Regions from separate parts of the Halobacillus sp. BAB-2008 genome, predicted to be linked through region 2. Evidence: riboswitches for the same ligand, from Rfam matches in the RefSeq annotation. Region 2 holds a riboswitch; the other holds the start of a gene.

Region 1 (10,520 bases), on a different contig from region 2:
GCCGGTAATGCGATTGCAGTCCTTAACCCGGATGCGGACTTCAAGATCCTGCTTGCAGGTCACTGTGATGAAATTGCATTAGTCATCAACAGGATTGATGAACAAGGATATCTCCATTTTGATAAAATGGGGGGCATTAATCCGAAAGCAGCTGTCGGTATGAAAGTGAGAGTCCTTGGGGAAGAAAAGGAGCTGACAGGAGTGATCGGCGTCAATGCGCAGCACCACGGAGGCTTAAAAGGGGATTTCGGTGTGGAAGATCTCTTTATCGATTGTGGAGCAAAATCCAAGGATGAAATCGCAGAGTACGTGCAGATTGGCGATCTTGCTGTCTACAAACGAGAGCCTGAGATACTTATGGATCGTTACATAGCAGGTCGTGGACTGGATAATAGAACGGGGCAGTTCATCGTTGGGGAAGTTTTACGACGGTTAAAGGACAAGAAGCTCCGTGTAGGTGTTTATGCGGCGAGCACGGTCAATGAAGAAACGAACATGGGTGGTGCGTACTTCGCAGCAGCGGGCATACAGCCGAACATGGCGATCGCCTGCGACGTGACGTTTGCCACGGACTACCCTGGAGTAAATAAAAGCAAATATGGAGACGTCCGGCTCGATGGTGGACCGGTTCTTGCCAAGGGAGCGCCGATCAACCGTAAGATCAACAAATGGCTGGAACGCTCGGCCAAAAAGTTGAACATGGACGTCCAGTACGAATTGACACCAAGGATGACAGGCACCGATGCGGATAAGATGCGGTTGACGGGAAGTGGAGTACCGGTCAGTCTCGTCTCTTTACCCCTCCGTTATATGCACTCTCCAGTTGAAACAGTAAGCATGAAGGATATAGAAGAGGAGATTGAGCTTCTCGTCGACATGATTGCCGGTATGACCGGGGAAGAAAGCTTGAATCCACTTGAAGATTAAGACAGGGAACGTCCGGATATTTATCCGGGCGTTTTGTCTTGTTTTGGTTAAGAGTAGTCATAGTTGGCAAGAATAGCAGATATAATCTTTCTAATATGAGGGAGTGATCTGCATGGAGCGGGAAAGACTACACGAACAAATTTTGTCTTTGAAAGGGAAAATTTGCGCGGGCCAGCTGCAGCTGCAGGGATACGATGATTATCTCCTGCTTCAGCTTGATAAAGTGAAAGACAGTGAGGACGGACTGGTGGATGTATCGACAGTATCTTCGACGTTGAAGTTGTTCATCGACGCGACGGAAAAAGTGAAAGCGGCTCCTGAGAAGCGGCTGAGCTGAATTATAAGGTAAAAAAGAGCGGAGCCGTCAGGCTTCGCTCTTTTATCTATCCTCGATCTTTTTTTGATGCTCGCTGCTCCAAGCGTTTTTTTAACTGATCTTTATATTTAGATTCGACGAGAATATATAGGAAGTCGCCGGCTTGAATCACGGTCTCGCCATAGGGGGTGATGACCTGGTTGTCTCTGATGATTGCGTTAATATTTGAATGATTCGGCAGCGTCAATTCTTTCAATTTCTGGCCGACAAGCGCGGATTCTTCGCTCGTTTGGAACTGCACCATTTCAGCGGCCGCTTTCCCCATCGATATAAGCTCGATCGAGTGGTGCGGTACATCTTTCTGAGGTCCGACCAAGTCCAGCTTCTTGGCCACCCAAGAGATGCTGGCCCCTTGCACGAGAGCAGAGGTCAGAACGATGAAGAAGACGATATTGAAGATGATTTGACTGTTCTCCAAACCTTCTACAATCGGAAAGGTAGCGAGCACAATCGGTACGGCTCCGCGCAATCCGGCCCATGAAATGAAGAGCTTCTCCTTGACGGAATACTTTAGCTTGATCAAGGATAAGAAAACGGCGAGCGGACGAGCGACGACAATCAACAGGATGGAGAGAATCAAGCCATCTACGATGACAGCAGAAGAGAAAACCTGCTCCGGGAACGCGAGAAGTCCCAAGATGATGAACATAAGGATCTGAGCCATCCAGGCGAATCCTTCATTGAATTGAAAGATGGAATACCGGTACGTAAGCTCCCTGTTTCCTATAACAAGGGCAGCAATATAAACGGCTAGGAATCCACTTCCCCCGACGAATGCCGTAATCCCATAAGTAATCAGGGCGAAGGCCACCGAAAGAATAGGGTATAATGCGCTGGACCCTAGTTTAATAGTATTGATGGAATAAGAAGCGAGCCTCCCAAAGATGATCCCCAACACGAGACCTATCCCCATTTGGAGAAAAAAGGTCGGGATCAGCATCCAGATCGAACCATCCGGTTTGGTGATCAGCTCAATGAATGAAAGCGTGAGGAAAACGGCCATCGGATCATTGGTTCCTGATTCTGCTTCCAATGTGGCACCCATCTTTGCCTTTATATTTCTTTCTTTCAAAGCCGCAAAAACCGCGGCGGCGTCTGTCGATCCAACAATAGCACCTAGAAGGAGACCTTCGAGTAATGTTAAATCGAAGAGGAGATAGGCAGCGACTCCAATCGTTGAGGAGGTTACTAAGACTCCCACGGTAGCGAGCGATAGAGAGGGCACGGCTACCGAACGGACAGTTGCCCATTTCGTATGCAGGCCACCTTCAAATAAGATGATAACCAAAGCCAGCACACCGATAAGCTGAGCTGTATCTGCGTTATCGAAATAAATGATTCCGAGTCCGTCACTTCCTACAAGCATACCTACGATGATGAACAAGATGAGGGAAGGCACACCCCATCTGTTGGAAAACTTAGCAGCAAAGATCCCACTGAACAGCAGGAAAGCGACTAATAATAAAAATGCATCTGTTCCAAATGTATCAAAAAACATGTAATGAAATTCTCCTTATGAATGGCGTTTGACGAATTGGGAATGAAGAGAAGGGGCGAATGGAACAGCCCCTTCCCGGATGGTTACAGACCTATAATATGTTTCAGCTCTTCCACATTGATCATTTTCCAGGAGAGTTCAAACGTGTAACCCTCCCAATGGACTCCGGTGAGGATACCTGATACATAAATCCCACCGAAAAATAGAAAGAAGATAAGGAAGCAGACGACAACATAGGTCAGTTTATCTTTTTCATTCATTCACATTCGTCTCCTTATTGAATCAAGATCATACGTTTGGCATAAGGAGAAGTCATATGTAATTGGATTGGTTATATATCGTAATGAGAAACCCCGGCCTGCTGGTTTTAGAAAGATCGATATTTCGGAAACGGATCTTATCAAACGCCACAGGGAAATCTGCAGGGGAGTCCCCGCAAATAGTTGGATCGAGGCCTTTCGTACTGACGGGCTGGGGGATCGATTGGTTTTGTATTTTGATAGCCTGATGATCAGAATAAGAAACGGCTGCTGAGAATTCGGAGTCATGAGCCAGTGTGCTTCTTATATCGTCGATTTTTCAGATGGACTGAAAAAAACGGCGAAGTTCAAAAAAACCACCAATATCAAAAAAATATCTTTCTTCATCACGGTCCCCCTTTCCTGATTGTACCTATTCATTATATCAGAGATTTTCTCTCTTAACTTTGGCTGGAAAACTTGTTTTGAAATGTGCGTGATGCCGAAAGCTTGTAGGAGTTTTTCATGTGAATTACCATGGTAGAAAGAATTAGACAATAAGAAAGGGTGTTAAACATGAGTCGTGAAAACAGAAAGATATTATAGAATCCTTACTTCAGAAACACAACGAAAAGGTTTCATGTTGCGAAGAAAATTACTAAAGAAGACTTCACCTTCATTTTGGAGACAGCCAGGTTATCTCCAAGTTCCTTAGGCTTTGACCGTGGAAATATCGATTGTACAAACCCCGAGCTGCGTGAACAGTTAAAGGGGGAAGCGCAGGTTCTTTTGGATAGAGAAACCTATGGAGTATCTTCCATGGCGGCCTTCGGCTGTCGAGCGGAGGACCCGTCCCGGCCGAAGATGAGACGGAATATGAAGAACATGGCGGAATGGATAGAGTAATTGAGCTGGAACCCTATCTGTAAAGGACCGGGTTTTTGCTATGGTAATTATTATTGACATAAAATTCTAATTGTTTTATATTTTATTTGAACAGTGGTTAATAAATGAGGGGGAGTCAGCGATTACACCTAGAAAACCGATCGAACAGCAAGTAGAACAAGAAGCTATATTGAACGTCGCGAGAGATCTCTTTGTAAAGAAAGGATTCAGAGATGTGTCCATGCGGCAGATCGCTGCCGAGCTGGAAATGAGCCATGGAATGATTTATTATCATTTCAATAATAAAGCCGGTTTATTTTATGCTGTCGTAGCCAAAGACTTCGCGCTCCTCGATGAAATCCTGGAAGAAATAATGAAGAAAGAAGCAGATCCTGGACAAAAGTTGAAACACCTATTCATCGCCTACATGAAATTCGGTATCGATTACTCCAGTCATTATGAAATGATGTTTCTAATCAAAGATGAGCAATTGAACACGCTCATGAATGAGGAGCCAAATAAGAGTTATGAACGGTTTGCCAAGGCAGTTGCTGCGCTTGTCGGGCCTAAATGCGCAACGACCCAGAGCATCTGGTCGGCGTTTTTATCCTTACACGGTTTCGTCGTTCACTATTACAAGACAGGGCAGACGTATAACGAAATAAAAAGTCTCGTAGAAGGTCATGCAGAATTTATTATAAAATCACTGGATATATAAATTTTTTTGCAGATAATTGACCAGTGGTTAATAAGGGGTGGAGAATGATGAAAAAAGCATTGGTATTAGGGGCATCCGGGGGAATGGGCAGCGCCCTGGTGGAAGAACTTTTGGAAGCAGGCATAGAGGTCGTTGCATTTGCAAGAACGGAAGAAAAGCTGAAACGGTTGTTCCGGAGAAGGGCGCAGATCTTAGTGGGGGATGTGTTCTCAGAAGCAGATTTGCATGAGGCTGCTAAGGGAGTCGATGTGATCTTCCATGCGGTTAACATTCCTTACTATCAATGGGCGGGACATCAGCTGCGGCTGATGCAGAATGTCATAAACGCCTCGGAAAAGGCAGCCAGTAAATTGGTCATTGTCGACAATATTTATGCCTATGGTCCCGGAATGGGAACTTTAATAAAGGAGGATGCTCCCAAAGTTCCCTTAACTAAAAAGGGGAACATCCGTTTAGAAGTTGAAAACCTTGTAAGGGAAGCGCAGGTACCTTGGATGATTGCTCATTTCCCTGATTTTTACGGGCCCAATGCAGAACATACGGTTCTTGGCCAAACGCTGCAAGGAGCAGCTGCAAATAAACGAGGGATATTTATTGGAGATAAGCGGAAGCCAAGGGAATATATTTATACCCCGGATGGTGCGAAAGCACTTCTTTCGCTGGCGATTCGCCCTTCTGCATACGGACAGACGTGGAATATACCAGGAGCTGGAGTCATATCGGGAGAGGAGATTATCCGGTTGTTAAAAGGAGAAAGCGGTTATGACAAACGGGTGATTACTGTCACAAAAGGAATGGTGAGGATGCTTGGTCTATTTGACAAAATGATGAGAGAGTTCGTGGAAATGATGTATTTATATGAACAGCCTGTTGTTTTATCCGGAGCCAAATTCGAAAGGGAGATCGGTCCTGTACCGACAACATCGTATAAAGACGGTATTGGTCGGACGATGGAAGCGATGGCAGGACACCGTTCTTAGAGGGCGAGGAAGGCAGCCCTTTTTATAAGAATACCTGGTAGGCATACCTTTCTCCATGCGGAATTGGTAAATGAATGATCCCTTTGAATTGGAAGGCATGATTGGTGATCACCTTCTGCATTGCTCTGTTTAAAGGATGCGTATCTATTCGTACTTCTGACATCCCACTTTCCCGAGCGGCGGCCAGCAGAAGCTTGAAGAATAGAGCTGCATACCCGCGCCCGTTCCTTTCTGGAAGGATGGCGAATCTGTGAATAACGGCGTAATCGGCATCATTTTTCTCCCATTGGCCGTAAACGATGGTTTCATATGCAGTCTCCTGACCTTTTGTCAGGGCAGCGGTACCTATAATTTGCTGATTGATGAGAAAAACATAATGATTTCCATCTTCCATATCCGTTCTAAGCCTTGCCTCCGATGGAGCGTCCTCACCGGACCACTGCGGTGATCCTGAGGCTGCAAGCTTCAGCTGAGCAGATCGGATAATCTCTTTAACTGCTGGAAGATCATCGATCGTTCCTTGTCGCATTTGTATATTCATCTAATCTCTCCTTACAAACCTAAATATTCCTCCCACCTTCAGCATATCATGGAATGAGTTTTCAAAGAGGAGGAGATTGTATGAATGAGGAGATGCAGAAGCTGTTCAACCGACTCATTGAAATTGAACAAGTATCAACGACCCTTTATCTTGCCATGTCTGCCTATATGGCAAGAGAGAATTATACGGGCATGGCTCATTGGCTGCAGCTTCAGTCTGAAGAGGAACGAACCCATTTATTGAAATTGATCCAATATATGAGTGACAAGAATGGTACCGTTCAATTATCCAATATTCCGGCCCAGCCCAGTGAATATGGAACGCCCCTGGAAACCTTCCAAAAAGTTTTGGAACATGAGCAGTTTGTTACTAATTCCTACAGACAAGCCTACAATTATGCCGTCCAGGTGGACCCACAGGCGGCTGTCATTATTCAAGATTTTCTCCGGGAACAGATAGATGAAGAGGCTCAGGCTCAAACGATAGTGGATCGCTTATCACTGGCCCAAAACAATTCCTCTGCGCTTTTACTTTTAGATCAAGAGCTTGGGCAAAGGCAGGCAGCAGGGTGAAAAACAGCTCGGTAATGTAGGGGAATTTGGTAACGCAGAAAGAAGCGCGAAGATCTATCGTAGGGCGCTCTCACGTTACGGGTCGGATGGAGCGAATCATCCAGGCTCGTTTTTTTGTGCCTTCTCTTCCTTTTTTATTAGGAAAATGTTACCTTTATATGGGTGTGCTTGGAAATGGATTGACTGAAACTCTTAATGATTACGCGCAGTAAAGCGTCAGGTCTGCAAGAAGGATGCGTTGCTTGAGCAAATTTCGGATGGGAAAATTGGTGGTAACTATGAAATATTTCTTTACATTCATTCCAGCTGTATTGCTTACCTTAATAAGTGCAGATTTTAGTGGAGTATATGTAGAAGAGGAACAGCAGTATAGAACGTATTTGGAGCATGCAAGGGAAGGTGGAATGGAATTGGGGTTTCCCTTCCATTTCGTTACGCAGAATCCATCGAAGCTCTCGCCGCCGTTCCCTTATAAATTCGGACTGGAAATGGAGAGAATTACAAACCTGAATGTCCTTCCTTTCTTTGTTAACGTCGGGATCTATTTCATGATTATTCTCTTCATGCATTTCTTCTTTAATAGAATTATAGGGAAAGCGAGAAGAATAGGATGAAAGCAGGCAGAGCGGAGAGAGGAACCGGACTTAGTCCGGGATTCGTCGAAATTAATCAGAAGCAGAACTTCTAACTTGCGATATCATCACATTTTGACTACAATGAGGATACAATATCATATCGGTTCCATCTTCGGGGCAGGGTGTAATTCCCGACCGACGGTATTAGGTGCATAGATACCTAGAGTCCGTGACCCGCAGGTTCTTCCTGCGGCTGATCTGGTGAGAGTCCAGAACCGACAGTTAAAGTCTGGATGGGAGAAGATGTCGAGCGGAATGAGGAGAGGTTTTTTTGAACCTGCCCTCTATTTCCTGTGGACAATCTGTACTCCCTTAAGCACATAGCGCTTAGGGGTTTTTTATTGGACACACGGAAGTACCGTTCAACCTTCATCTGGGATGTGAACCGACGACAAGATGAAGGGGGAGATCGATGATGAATCCTTATACAGGTCAATCATCCAAGTTGCTCAAGTTAGTCATTTTAGCTTTATTCGGAAGTATTTCGATGGTACTCATGTTTTTAAATTTTCCTTTGCCGTTCCTGCCGCCTTATTTAAAGGTGGATTTCAGTGATGTCCCTGCGTTGATTGCAGGCATACTGTTTACGCCTGCCGCAGGTATAATAGTGGAGGGACTGAAGAATTTACTTTATCTCATTTATACCGGTGCTGGAGATCCGGTCGGCGTCGTAGCAAACTTTGCCGCCGGTGTCTTGTTCGTTGCACCTGTCGCGATGATCTACCATAAATTCAAGACCACGAAATCGTTAGTTTCCGGCTTGGTGTTCAGCGCCGTAATTATGGCGCTTGGAATGAGCGTATTGAATTATTTCCTCGTCCTGCCTGCTTACAGCTGGTTCATGGGTTGGGAGACGATGTCTGCTCAGGTAAAATGGGCGACCGTTCTTGCAGGTATTCTGCCGTTCAATGCCTTGAAAGGAATCATTATCGGAGCTTTGTTCGTTCCGCTGTTCATTAAGCTGAAACCTTGGCTGGAGCAGAAACGGATACAATCCTCCGCAGCATAAGAAAAAGAGCGCCCGAAGGGGCGCTCTTTTATTTTTCTTTTTCCATTTCTTCCTGTTCTTCAATGGTGTAGCGTGCGGCAGGCATGACTTCGAGTCGCTCTTCAGGAATCGGCTTGCCGGATTTTTCACTCTTCCATACGTGCCTTCTTCCATCCGCTGCAAGGCATCCTCAGCATCCATCAGCTTTTCTCTTGCCTGCTCGTAAAATGTCTGCTCTTTAGACCGTTCAAACTGATCCGTTCCTAGGTCGCCGGGATGATCGGCTACGCTTGAAATCTCCCCGGTACTGTCATTTGGATAGTCCTCTTTCGTACGGTCATTTTTATATTCTTCCATTTGTTGTTCCGCTTCTTCTTTCATTTCGAGCAATCGCTGCTTGAGTTCCTGTTTCTTTTCTTCTGTCATGATCTATTCTCTCCTCCCTGTAAATGAAAGCGAGTTATTTCTTCGCCGGGACGACACCGATCGTGCACCGGGACAGGCAGACAGTATCCCCTTGTTCGTTTTCCATTTTGATTTCCCAAACCATCGTGGTCCTGCCGATATGGGCAGGGGTTGCACGGGCGGTGACGAAGCCGCTCCGGATACTCTTCATATGATTTGCATTGATTTCAAGGCCGAATACTTGCTGCTTTTCCGGATCGACGTTCAGAAACGCTCCAATACTTGCTGCGCTTTCCGCAAGAGCAACATTTGCTCCTCCATGAAGGAAACCCATTGGTTGGTGGGTACGGCTGTCTGCAGGCATCGTCATGATAACTTCCTCTTTCGAAGCCTTCACGACTTCCATTCCAAGCGTTTCCATCAATGTATTCTTCATCATTTCTTTATTCATAACATCCCGTCCTTTGTGTATTATTCCCATTATCCAAACGCTCAAACCTATAGAAAAAAGGATGGAGGCGGTCCATCCTTTTCCTGGAATGTGCAGCGAACGTAATGCATGGCACATTCAAACTTTTCATAATCATCCGATCGGGATATAAATTTGTAGAAGCATGGACAGTCCGAGCAGGAATCCATATATCGTATTCGTTTTGGCTGTAGCAACCATGCCCGGCATCATCTCGAGAGGCTCGCTCTTTCCTACAAATCCCTGTATGGCTTGCCGGCCTTTAATCAAACTAAGGAAAGTGATAAAGGACCACAGCGGCAGAAGACCTGCGAAGATAAGCACCACGGTAAGGGCGTAGGCAATAAAGAACAGGGCCGTCAGGAATCGGATCGAACCTTGATGGCCGAACAGAATAGCCAGTGTTCTTCGTCCGTTCTTCGCATCACCGACACGGTCGCGGATGTTGTTGGTAAGCAGAATAGATCCAACAAAAATAGCAACCGGAATGGACACGATTACGACGTCCCAAGTCACCGCAGCCGTCTGTATGAAGTAACTGATTCCGATGATGACCGTGCCCATGAAAAAGCCTGCCGTGATTTCTCCGAATGGACTGTAGGCGATCGGATAGGGACCGCCTGTATAAAGGTAACCGAAAAGCATGGAAACGAGACCGATAACGGCGATCCACCAGCTCGATGAGGCACAAATATACACCCCTAATATCGCAGCGACCGCATAGAAAGTGAAAGCAAGAGTAAGAACCGTCCTTGGACTAATGCCGTCCCTTACAATGGTTCCTCCTATGCCCACAGAATTTTCGTTATCTAAACCGCGAACATAATCATAATACTCATTGAACATATTCGTAGCAGCTTGAATGAGGATGGATGCGAGCAACATTGCGGCAAATAACCAGAAATTGATCGATTGTTCCAGAGCAGCGAACATCGTCCCGACAAAGACAGGAACGAAAGCTGCCGTCAACGTGTGGGGGCGTAAGAGCCTCCACCAAACTTGGAATCCGTCACGTTCATTCAAGGAAGTTTTTACATTTTGATTTTGTACTGAACTCATGGATGTCCTCTCCCTTGTATCCAAATTGATTTTATGATAACAATTTAAGTTTAGGGAAACAGGCCTTTAGTGTCAATCAATGTAAGAAAATGTTTCCTTGAGTGAAGAATTCTTGAGTCAAGGGAAAAAAGAGAATAAAATAGAGAATGATGCACACAGATCTTAAATAATTTGTGTCGCAAGTATACTGGAACGTCCCTTAAAGAATGGGAGGAATTTTTATGCTTC
Region 2 (10,520 bases):
GGTCACTTTCCGACCTTCCAGGAGCAACTGATCGTTGTGGTCTTTCACTCCGATAAATCCGGCCGGCCCGTGGCAGACAGAGGCGATAACTTTCCCTTCGGTTAGAAAATGCCGAAGCAGTTCCTCTAAATGCTCATTAGCAGGAAAATCAATCATCGTCCCGTGTCCACCGCATAAGAAGATAGCACTGTATTTCGTAGGATCCACAGCGCCCAACGGAACCGTATCATGGATGGGTTCCATCACACCGTCCCAGAACCGGGGAAGTTCGTTACTATAGCTGTTCGGATCAATGGGAGGCCGTCCACCCTGAGGGCTGGCTGCGGTTACTTCCCAGCCTTCCTCCATGAATGCGGTGGCGGGCTCGACGAATTCAGATAACCAGAGTCCCGTTTCGTTCCCATCCATACGATCGGCATTCGTTACAATCATCAGGATTTTTTTCGTCATATCTGTACCCCTCCTTGCAAATATCTTTCCTATTATTCGCAAGTCCAGGCATTTCAATCATTAAGATTGGAAGGTGGAATCTTTATTTACCATACGGCTCCACCATTTCTTAATCAGTTGGAAGCGTCCTTCGATCAGCGGCTGGGTCAACGTCCTGATTATGCTGCTGGACAGTAGATATACGATAGCTGCCGCAATAATCGCGAGGCCGAGCACGTCGAATACGTTATCGACCTTAAACCAGCCGGCCTGACGGAAAAACTGGATGAAGAAGCCATGGAGCAAGTAGACATACAGGGTCTTTCCGCCCAAATAAGTGAGACGGAATTCTTTTCCCGGTATCCAGGAAAGAACACTGACCATCATAATTCCGGCTAGAACATAGATTCCCAAACGGACGATACCGCCCATTTCCGGACTGCCGAGTACCTCATATGACTTAGAACCTAGCAGCCATCCGGAACTGATCTCCGGAAACATCGCAATCAATACAGCGACAGAGGCCATAATCACAAGGCTGATTTCTCTTACCCTTCGCGTTCTCCACTGCTTCACATGATCTTTCGTCAACCAGTAACCAGCAAGGAAGAACGGGAAGAATACGAATGTTCGTGACAAGCTGAAATGGTGACCGATATCCGTAAAGTATCCAACCACCACTCCGATTTGGACGGCAATCGCCACCCCGAGAATCGGCGGTACCTTCTTGAACCAGTAAAGGAGAATATGCCAGCAGAACAAGCTGAACAAGAACCACAGGGACCAGTGCGGGTAGAAAATACCGGTCAATTCAGACTCTTTACCGATGAAGAAGTAATACCCGGTATAAACGAGTTGGAATATCAAGTAAGGAAGAATCAGCTTCTTCGCTAAGTTCATAATATAGTCCTTCTCGCCGGAGCCTTTCGCAAAGAATCCAGCAAGGAAAATGAATGCAGGCATATGGAACGTATAGATCCATGTATAAAGGGTGTACATAGGTCTGGAATCGCCGGTGAACGGCTGTATCAAATGTCCGAAAACGACAAGGAAAATCAACACCAACTTTGCATTGTCAAAAAAAGCATCACGCTTCATGTGGTCTCACCCTTCTTTATGAATAGAAAAAGTTGTCTCAGTAATTTATCTCTACCCTATTGTTACCACATTTATGAACAATCCAAGCGGTATTCATCGCAATTTAAATGAACTGTAATACGAATGTCAAGGATGGAAAGTGTTTGTAAATGATCCGTCAAAAAAGAAAGAGGACACCCCGTCCGACGGGGTGTCTTTCCTTGATTAATCTTCCAGGGGAATGGCCCATGCTCCTTTGCGGAAGATAGGTTCATAACTTCCATCATGGGTTTCTCCATCAATATCCAGCGCCCCGGAACCCATCATGAAGTCCTCGTGAATGAGACTGTCATTAACACCATGATGATCCATCTGCTCTTTCGTAAAGCCGGATCCGCCTGCTACATTCGTCGGATAAGCCTTTCCAAGTGCTAAGTGGCAGGAGGCATTCTCATCATAAAGTGTGTTAAAGAATATATGTCCGGACTGGGAGATCGGAGACTCATGAGGTACGAGAGCAACTTCCCCTAACCGTTTCGCCCCATTATCCATTTCCAATAAATGCTTCAGCGTCTCTTCTCCCGACTCTGCAGAGAAGTCGACCACCATACCATTCTGGAAAGTCAGTGTGAAATTATCAATCAGATTCCCACCGTAATTAAGAGGCTTGGTGCTTGTCACCGTCCCCTGCACTCCGTTTTTATGAGGCATGGTAAACACTTCTTCTGTCGGGATATTCGGGTTGAATTCAACCCCTCCTTCAGAAACAGCTGATCCCCCGTGCCAAATATGATCCTGCACAAGTTCGATGGACAGGTCCGTGCCGGGTCCCTTGTAGTGGAGTTTCTTGTACTGCTTTCCATTCAGGAATTCACGGATTTTTCGAAGCCTGTCATTATGGTCTTCCCATGCCTGTACAGCGTCTTCCTGATCGATTCTCGTAATATGGAAGATCTGCTCCCACAGCTTTTCCTGCGCTTTGTCGGCTGAATCGTCAGGGAACACTTTCTTTGCCCACGCTTTCTGTGGATAAGCGATGACAGACCAGGTGGTTTTGTCATTCATAACGTAGTCCCGATACTCGGTCAACGCTTCTGCACTCGCTTTATTCGCTTTCGCCACGCGTTCCGAGTCCACATCCTTAAGAAGGTCGGGGTCCGGCCCATAAATGCTGAGAAGAGCGTAGCCGTCTGCCACCATCTGCCTCAGCCCTTCTGCTTTCCATTCCGGAAAATGTTCCAGCACTTCCATCGGGGCATTCTTAAGCTTCATGTAATTCAACATTTCGTCGCTCCACTCCATGTGGACGTCCTTAGCTCCTCTACCGTATGCTTTCGCCCCGATGGTGCGCACGAAATCAGCTGCTTCGATGGGGGCGTTGATGATCAGCCCCTGTCCCTGCTGTAAATGAACACCTTTCTTTAAAGCAATATCTGCGTATTTTTCCAGTTTCCTCTGAAAACTCATCTATATACCTCCTCTAAGACTGTTATGATTTATCTTTGAATAATTGAATCGCTCTCTCACGCATTCGTTTATGATCAACCAACGGTTCCGGATAATCCTCCCCGATCATACACTTCGCTTTCTCTTGTTCGTTTTCCGGCATCTTCGCTGGTTCGTGGATATACTTCTTCGGGACGTCCCGCAGCTCCGGCAGCCATTCTTTAATAAACCGCCCATGTGGATCGAACCTTTCGGACTGCCGGGTCGGGTTGAATACGCGGAAATATGGGACCGGATCCGTTCCGGTTGAAGCTGCCCACTGCCATCCCCCGATGTTGGAGGCGGGATCATAATCGACGAGTTTTTCCTGGAAATAACGTTCGCCTTTCCGCCAATCCATCAGCAAATCCTTCGTCAAAAACGACGCAACCGCCATACGGAGCCGGTTGTGCATCCAGCCGCTCTCGTTCAACTGCCTCATCGCCGCATCAATGATAGGAAATCCGGTCCTTCCTTCTTTCCAACGCTCCAATACGTCTTCGTCATTATTCCAGGGAATCCCTTGATACTTTTCTACTACTTCTTCATCATGTGCATTCGGATAGAAGTGATAAATCATATTATAAAAATCACGCCAGGCAAGCTCGGATATATACGTTTCCACTCCTTCCGTTTTCTTACGGAAGTCGACCTGGTCATGGATCTGATGATAGACACTGCGTACAGAAATGGCACCGGTCCTCAAATACCTGGACATCAGACTTGTCCCATCGACCGCAGGGAAATCACGGCGCTCGTCATAATCGTAAATATCCGCATCAAGGAATTGTTCCAGACGTGCCCACGCATCTGCTTCCCCGACACCGCCGAAATCTGCTTCGATTTTTTCGAGCAAATCAGCATACGCGGATTCCCCTTCCTTGAACGAGGCACGCTCATCGACGGCAGCTTTCTTCAGTAACTCATCATCGACTTTCTGCACCGCCGGTTTCGGAAGCTGCTTCCACTTCTTCAGATAAGGAGTGAAAACTTTGTAAAAACCGCCATCCTGCTTCTTCACTTCATCGGCACCATGAATATGGTGGTCCAAGTAATGATAGACGTCGACATCCAGAGACGTTACGTATTTCTCGACCTGCTTATCTCTCTCATAGCCGAACCCTGTTTCGTCTCGGTTAAAATAAACCATATCGATCCCGGCAGTTTCGATTAAATTTTCAAATGCATCTTCTGTATCCCCTGTAATAAAATGAACCGGCGCCCCGGCATCTTCTGCTTTTTCAACGAAAGATGCAAGGGTTTGGAAGAAATAATCATGCCTTGCTGTAAATGATTCATTTAAAGCCGGGTGTATATGAAAGAACAGGAGAAGTTCATCCCCGTCCTTTGTATGCTCCAAAGCCTTCGCTAATGCTGTATTGTCCTGTAATCGTAAGTCTCTGCGGAACCAGACCGCTCTCTTTGTCATTGTTCTCTTCCACTCCTTCTCTATTATCCTTTCCTTTTTAATAAAAGCCATAAACCGGACGTATAAAAAAAGAGCCGCTCAGATGGAACTGAACAGCTCTTGGTGTATTAAATCACTCGAAATGCTTCATCAATGTAGCCATCTCGATCGCCGCAGTGGCTGCTTCCCAACCTTTGTTACCAGCTTTCGTACCCGCACGCTCGATTGCCTGCTCAATTGTGTCTGTTGTAATGACACCGAAGATCACCGGGATACCGCTCTGGTTCGATGCCTGGGAAACTCCTTTTGCTGCTTCGTTACATACATAGTCGAAGTGCGGAGTAGATCCGCGGATGACAGCACCAAGGGTGACGACTGCATCATATTTCCCTGAGTTCGCCATCTTGGAGGCTACAAGAGGAATTTCAAAAGCACCCGGTACATAGGCGACTTCCACATCATTCAGTTCTACACCGTGACGTTTGAACGCATCGACTGCTCCTTCGTACAGTTTACCTGTAATGAAATCGTTAAACCGTCCTACGACGATTCCCACTTTCAAACCAGTTCCTACTAAGTTTCCTTCTATTGTTTTAACCATGTTCCATCTCCCTTTCTAATAGTGAAATAAATGACCCATCTTGGATTGTTTCGTCTTCAAGTACCGCTCGTTCTCTTTGCGGGACGGCATCTGAATCGGGACTCTTTCTACAACTTCAAGTCCAAAGCCGCCGAGGCCGGAGATCTTCTTAGGATTATTCGTCAGCAATCTCAATTTAGTGATGCCAAGATCCTTTAATATTTGAGCACCCACGCCATAATCACGAAGATCCGGTCCGAAACCGAGTTTCTCATTCGCTTCGACCGTATCCAAGCCTTCTTCCTGAAGCTTATAAGCATGCAGCTTATTCAAAAGTCCGATTCCGCGCCCTTCCTGCCTCATATAAAGCAGGACACCGCTTCCGTTTTCAGAAATCTGTCTCAATGCATTGTGGAGCTGTGGACCACAGTCACAGCGATAGGATCCGAAGACATCTCCAGTCAGACACTCAGAGTGCACACGGACAAGCGTCGGTTCGTTTGGATCGATATCTCCTTTGACAAGTGCGATGTGGTCTTTATTATCAATATCGTTCGTGAAGGCAACAGCCCGGAAATCTCCGTATTCCGTAGGCATCTTCACCTCCACCTCACGCTTGACGTGGTTTTCTTTCTTATGGCGGTACTGGATCAAATCTGCAATCGTGATCATCGGGATATTAAATTCGTCGGCCATCTCCCGCAGATCGGGGACACGCGCCATCGTTCCGTCATCTTTAATGATTTCACAAATAACGCCGGCAGGCTTTGCTCCGGCCAGCCGTGCCAAATCCACCGCTGCTTCCGTATGGCCTGCCCTTCTCAGGACACCGCCTTCTTTAGCAATCAGAGGAAAAATGTGGCCTGGACGTTGAAAGTCAGCTGCTGTTGCCTCCGGATTCAACATCTCCCTGACAGTCCGGGCCCGCTCATCTGCAGAAATCCCGGTCGTTGTGGAGGTATGGTCGATGCTTACCGTGAACGCCGTCTGGTTCGGGTCGGAATTACTATCGACCATCGGCATCAACTCGAGATCAGAAGCCAACGCTTCCGTCACCGGAGCACAGACGAGACCCCGGCCGTATTTGATCATGAAATTGATCATCTCAGGAGTCGCATGTTCTGCAATTCCGATAAAGTCTCCTTCATTTTCACGGTCCTCGTCGTCACAAACGATGACGACTTTCCCCGCTTTCAAATCTTCCAATGCTTTTTCTATGGAATCAAACATAGTTTTCACCCCTTATGCAAATCCGTTATCTTTAAGAAATTGTTGCGACATACCAGCCGCTTGTTCATGCTTCTTTTCTGCCCCTAGAAAATGGGCTACGTACTTACCGATCATGTCACATTCTATATTCACTCGGTCCCCGCGGTCCTTCCCGCCGAGAACAGTATGCTCGACCGTATGAGGAATCAAGGATATCGTCACCTTGTTCTCTGAGACACCGAAGACCGTCAAAGATGTACCATCGACGGCAATCGATCCTTTATATACGAAATAATGAATGAGTTCGTCCGGAAGTTCAATCTCATAATAAACAGCATTCGACTCCGGCTTCTTGGAAACGATGGTGCCCGTTCCATCAATGTGTCCGGAAACTAGATGGCCGCCGAATCGCCCGCCGGCAGCCATGGCGCGCTCGAGATTCACCGGACTCCCCTGTTTTAATTCGTGAATATTCGTCGCTCGGTAGGTTTCCGGCATGACATCGAAGGTTACCGTTTTATCCGTAAAGCCTGTCACAGTAAGGCAGACGCCGTTTACCGAGATACTGTCTCCAAGCTGGACATCTTTTACTACCACATCTGCTTCGACCGTCACTTCCAACGCTTCCGTCTTATTCTTTACGGATTTCATCGTTCCTATTTCTTCAACGATTCCTGTAAACATTGTTTCTACTCTCCTTTTTTCACAGATACGACTTTGACATCGTCTCCCAGTATTTCCGTCAAGATCACTTCAAACGACTGGACGTTCTTCAATTGCTGGATCCCTTTGCCTCCGACAGGGGTCAGCGCCTCTCTGCCGCCGATCAGCTTCGGTGCGATATAGGTTACTGTTTCATCTACTTTCCCGGCACGGACGAAAGCATCCGCTATAGTCGCCCCGCCTTCTACCAGAAGGGAAGTAATCCGCTTCTTTCCAAGATAGCGAAGCACATCATCGACGGCAATAGTCGAGCCTTCCATTCGAATGACTTCCACATGATCCTGTTCTTCGAACAAGTCTTTCTTCTTTTGATCGTTCTCCAGAGTAAAGATCCATGTAGGCGCCTCGCCGTTTTGAATTAACTGCGACGATGGAGGAATCCTCAAATGTGTATCCATGACAATCCGAACGGGATGGGAACCCTGCCCTTCCATTCTTGTTGTCAGCTTTGGATTATCCATCAGTACTGTATTGATGCCGACGAGAATAGCGTCCGAAAGGTGGCGGTATCGATGCCCGTCAGCACGTGCTTTCTCGCCCGTAATCCACTGACTCTCGCCTGTCGATGTTGCAATCTTTCCATCGAGGCTCATGGCTGATTTCAACCGGACATAAGGCATTCCTGTCTGGATGGAATGGAAGAAAGCGCGGTTCAGCTTGTCGGCTTCCGCTTTCAGCACACCCATTTCTACTTCCAGGCCATGTGCTCTCATCATCTCTATTCCTCTTCCTGACACTCTCGGATTGGGGTCGTGGGATGCAATGATGACACGTCTGATTCCCGCATCTATGACAGCTTGTGCACAAGGAGGCGTGCGCCCGTGATGACTGCACGGCTCAAGCGTCACATAGATCTCTGCGCCATCCGCCTTTTCCCCGGCCATTCGCAGCGCATGCACCTCTGCATGGGCTTCACCTGCTTTGACGTGGACACCTACGCCGACAACTTGGTTATCTTTCACCACAACAGCCGCTACGGAAGGGTTAGGGCTCGTCTGCCCTACCGTGCTGCTCGCCATTTCCACAGCCATAGACATATATTTCTCGTCGCGTTCCATCTGCATCCCTCCGATTTTTGAAAAAAAAGACCCTGAAGAAGACATACTTCTCCAGGGTCGTTAACGTAATTTTTTTTGCGTACAGCAAACAAAGGGTACACTTGACTCAAGAAATGTACCATTACGTTCCTACAACCTTCTCCCATCCAGACTTTCACTGTCGGCTTTGGATTTTCACCAAATCAGGGAAAGCCGTGCTTAACACTGACTTTCCGTCGCGGGCTTGGAGCAGCTGCTCTTTCCGCCGGCTGGGATTTTCACCCGACCCCGAAGGTTCTCTTATTCGATTTGAACACTTTAAATATAACGGAAACGAACAAAATTCGCAATCCTTACGTCTGACAATCCCTTACACCCATTCGATCAGTCCGTCGATGAATGCTGTTTCGTCCTTATACACCTTATATAAAAAATACGTTAGCACAATCAGGGGAAACAAGAAGGAATCTTCAGTGACATCCTCAGAAACCGACAGATCCGCCCCCGTCTTCCATGTAAAAGGACGAATAACCGCCAGCTCTTTCTTTTTTGTTTTTACTTCTATTTCCTTATTCCAGTTCTCCTCCAGCTTTACGGCGTCTCCCCGTACCTCCCCTTCCACACAGAAATAAAGCAGACTTTTCAAGGGGTTGTCTTTAAAGATGAATTCCATGCCTGAGATGGAATAACGATACGCAGCAAAAAGGATGCGTCCCTTCTGAATACCGAAAGAAACCTCCTGAGAACGAAAGGAAAAAAGAAAATTATTCTCCTTTTCCAAGCCTCTTTTGGAAGTTTTATAAATTTCACCGATCACTTCTCCACAATCATTACTTACACAGATGCCACGTCGTTCCTTATCCTTAGCAATTTTGTACCCGCGCATCAAATCACCCTCCCGGTATTCTCTCTTATTGCTTACGCTTGCATCATGTAATAAGTTTCACACCTCTCCCTATTGTAAATCGAAAGATATTCGATTAGGATACAAATAAAAGAAAACGTTTGCACAAAAAGACTTATCTTAAAGTGGATGTTTTTTGATTTTTCTATATAATCAGTACTATATAGATATCCTTCGTCATGCAATCGATTGCATTAATAATTTTATTTCCTAAAGAAATGGAGCGATGGTTATGGAGCGTGTTTGGTGGAAAGAAGCGGTTGGTTACCAGGTGTACCCGCGGAGCTTTCAGGATTCGAACGGGGACGGCATCGGTGATTTACAGGGAATGATCGACCGGCTCGACTATTTGAAAGAAATGGGCATCGATTTTATTTGGATTTGTCCAATGTACAAATCTCCGAAAGACGACAACGGTTATGATATTTCTGATTACCAGGATATTCTTGAAGAATTCGGTACGATGGATGATTTTGACCGTCTATTGGAGGAAGTCCACCAACGCGGGATGAAGCTGATCATTGATTTGGTTTTGAACCATACGAGCGATGAACACCCTTGGTTTATGGAATCAAGGCAGTCGAAAGACAATCCAAAACGCGACTGGTATATTTGGAAGGATGGGAAAGAAGGAAGCGAGCCGAACAACTGGGAGAGTATTTTTGATGGATCGGCGTGGGAATGGGATGAAAAGACGGAGCAGTACTACCTTCACGTTTTCTCTACAAAGCAGCCGGATTTGAACTGGGAGAACGCCGAAGTAAGGAAGGCGCTCTACGATACGGTCAACTGGTGGCTCGAGAAAGGGATCGACGGTTTCCGCATTGATGCAATCAGCCATATCAAGAAGCGGCCGGGGTTTCCTGATATGCCGAATCCAAAGAAAGAGAAGTACGTCTCCTCCTTTGATATGCATATGAATCAGGAAGGTATCCACGAGTTCCTTCAAGAATTCAAGGAGGAAACCTATTCGAATTACGACGTCATGACCGTTGGAGAAGCGAACGGAGTCAGCGCAGATGAAGCGGATTTATGGGTCGGCGAGAATGGGAAGATGGATATGATCTTCCAATTTGAACACTTGGACTTGTGGGATCAGAATGCCGAACAGCAGTTGGATATTCCCGGACTGAAAAAAGTACTGACCCGTTGGCAGAAAGGCTTGGAAGGAGACGGGTGGAATGCACTCTTCATAGAGAACCATGACAAAGCCCGTGTCGTATCCACATGGGGAGATGATGAAGTGTACTGGAGGGAAAGTGCCACCTCCATCGCAACTATGTATTTCCTTATGCAGGGCACACCCTATATTTACCAAGGACAGGAAATCGGCATGACGAATTTCGCCTTCCCTTCCATCGAAGACTACGATGATGTGGCTGCAAAGAATTTGTATCAGAAGAAAAAGGAACAGGGAGTCCCTCATGAAGAAATCATGGAAATTCTTTGGAATACATCTCGGGATAACAGTCGGACTCCTATGCAGTGGAGCGATGAACCGAATGCGGGATTCACTACTGGAGATCCGTGGCTCCAAGTCAATCCAAACTACCAGACCATTAATGTCGCTGATCAGGAAAACAACCCCGCATCGATTCTTAATCATTACAAGAATCTGATCCGCCTGAAGAAAGACCATGATCTTTTCACATACGGCACGTACGAATT

What was found. A riboswitch is a leader RNA that binds a small molecule or an ion and turns the genes downstream of it on or off. The one in region 2 is predicted to bind FMN.
Region 1: linked by a shared signal. The riboswitch ahead of D479_RS12485 (ECF transporter S component) and the one ahead of ribD (bifunctional diaminohydroxyphosphoribosylaminopyrimidine deaminase/5-amino-6-(5-phosphoribosylamino)uracil reductase RibD) in region 2 are both predicted to bind FMN.

The regions. Positions count from the first base shown of each region.
Region 1 covers NZ_ANPF01000052.1:7,805-18,324, forward strand. The annotation lists gene D479_RS12440 (M20/M25/M40 family metallo-hydrolase) at 1-927, shown strand, start outside; gene D479_RS12445 (hypothetical protein) at 1,040-1,264, shown strand; gene D479_RS12450 (potassium/proton antiporter) at 1,311-2,801, opposite strand; gene D479_RS20765 (hypothetical protein) at 2,885-3,061, opposite strand; gene D479_RS20770 (NAD(P)H nitroreductase) at 3,722-3,946, shown strand; gene D479_RS12460 (TetR/AcrR family transcriptional regulator) at 4,017-4,643, shown strand; gene D479_RS12465 (SDR family NAD(P)-dependent oxidoreductase) at 4,691-5,623, shown strand; gene D479_RS12470 (GNAT family N-acetyltransferase) at 5,646-6,164, opposite strand; gene D479_RS12475 (ferritin) at 6,245-6,736, shown strand; gene D479_RS12480 (hypothetical protein) at 6,979-7,350, shown strand; FMN riboswitch at 7,476-7,620, shown strand; gene D479_RS12485 (ECF transporter S component) at 7,784-8,380, shown strand; gene D479_RS21300 (hypothetical protein) at 8,409-8,465, opposite strand; gene D479_RS12490 (hotdog fold thioesterase) at 8,820-9,215, opposite strand; gene D479_RS12495 (1,4-dihydroxy-2-naphthoate polyprenyltransferase) at 9,348-10,292, opposite strand; gene D479_RS12500 (isochorismate synthase) at 10,514-10,520, shown strand, end outside.
Region 2 covers NZ_ANPF01000001.1:2,073-12,592, reverse strand. The annotation lists gene D479_RS00070 (type 1 glutamine amidotransferase domain-containing protein) at 1-450, opposite strand, end outside; gene D479_RS00065 (acyltransferase family protein) at 511-1,527, opposite strand; gene D479_RS00060 (aminopeptidase) at 1,732-2,973, opposite strand; gene D479_RS00055 (deoxyribodipyrimidine photo-lyase) at 2,996-4,420, opposite strand; gene ribE (6,7-dimethyl-8-ribityllumazine synthase) at 4,533-5,000, opposite strand; gene D479_RS00045 (bifunctional 3,4-dihydroxy-2-butanone-4-phosphate synthase/GTP cyclohydrolase II) at 5,016-6,209, opposite strand; gene ribE (riboflavin synthase) at 6,222-6,872, opposite strand; gene ribD (bifunctional diaminohydroxyphosphoribosylaminopyrimidine deaminase/5-amino-6-(5-phosphoribosylamino)uracil reductase RibD) at 6,878-7,969, opposite strand; FMN riboswitch at 8,100-8,248, opposite strand; gene D479_RS00030 (hypothetical protein) at 8,319-8,834, opposite strand; gene D479_RS00025 (alpha-glucosidase) at 9,085-10,520, shown strand, end outside.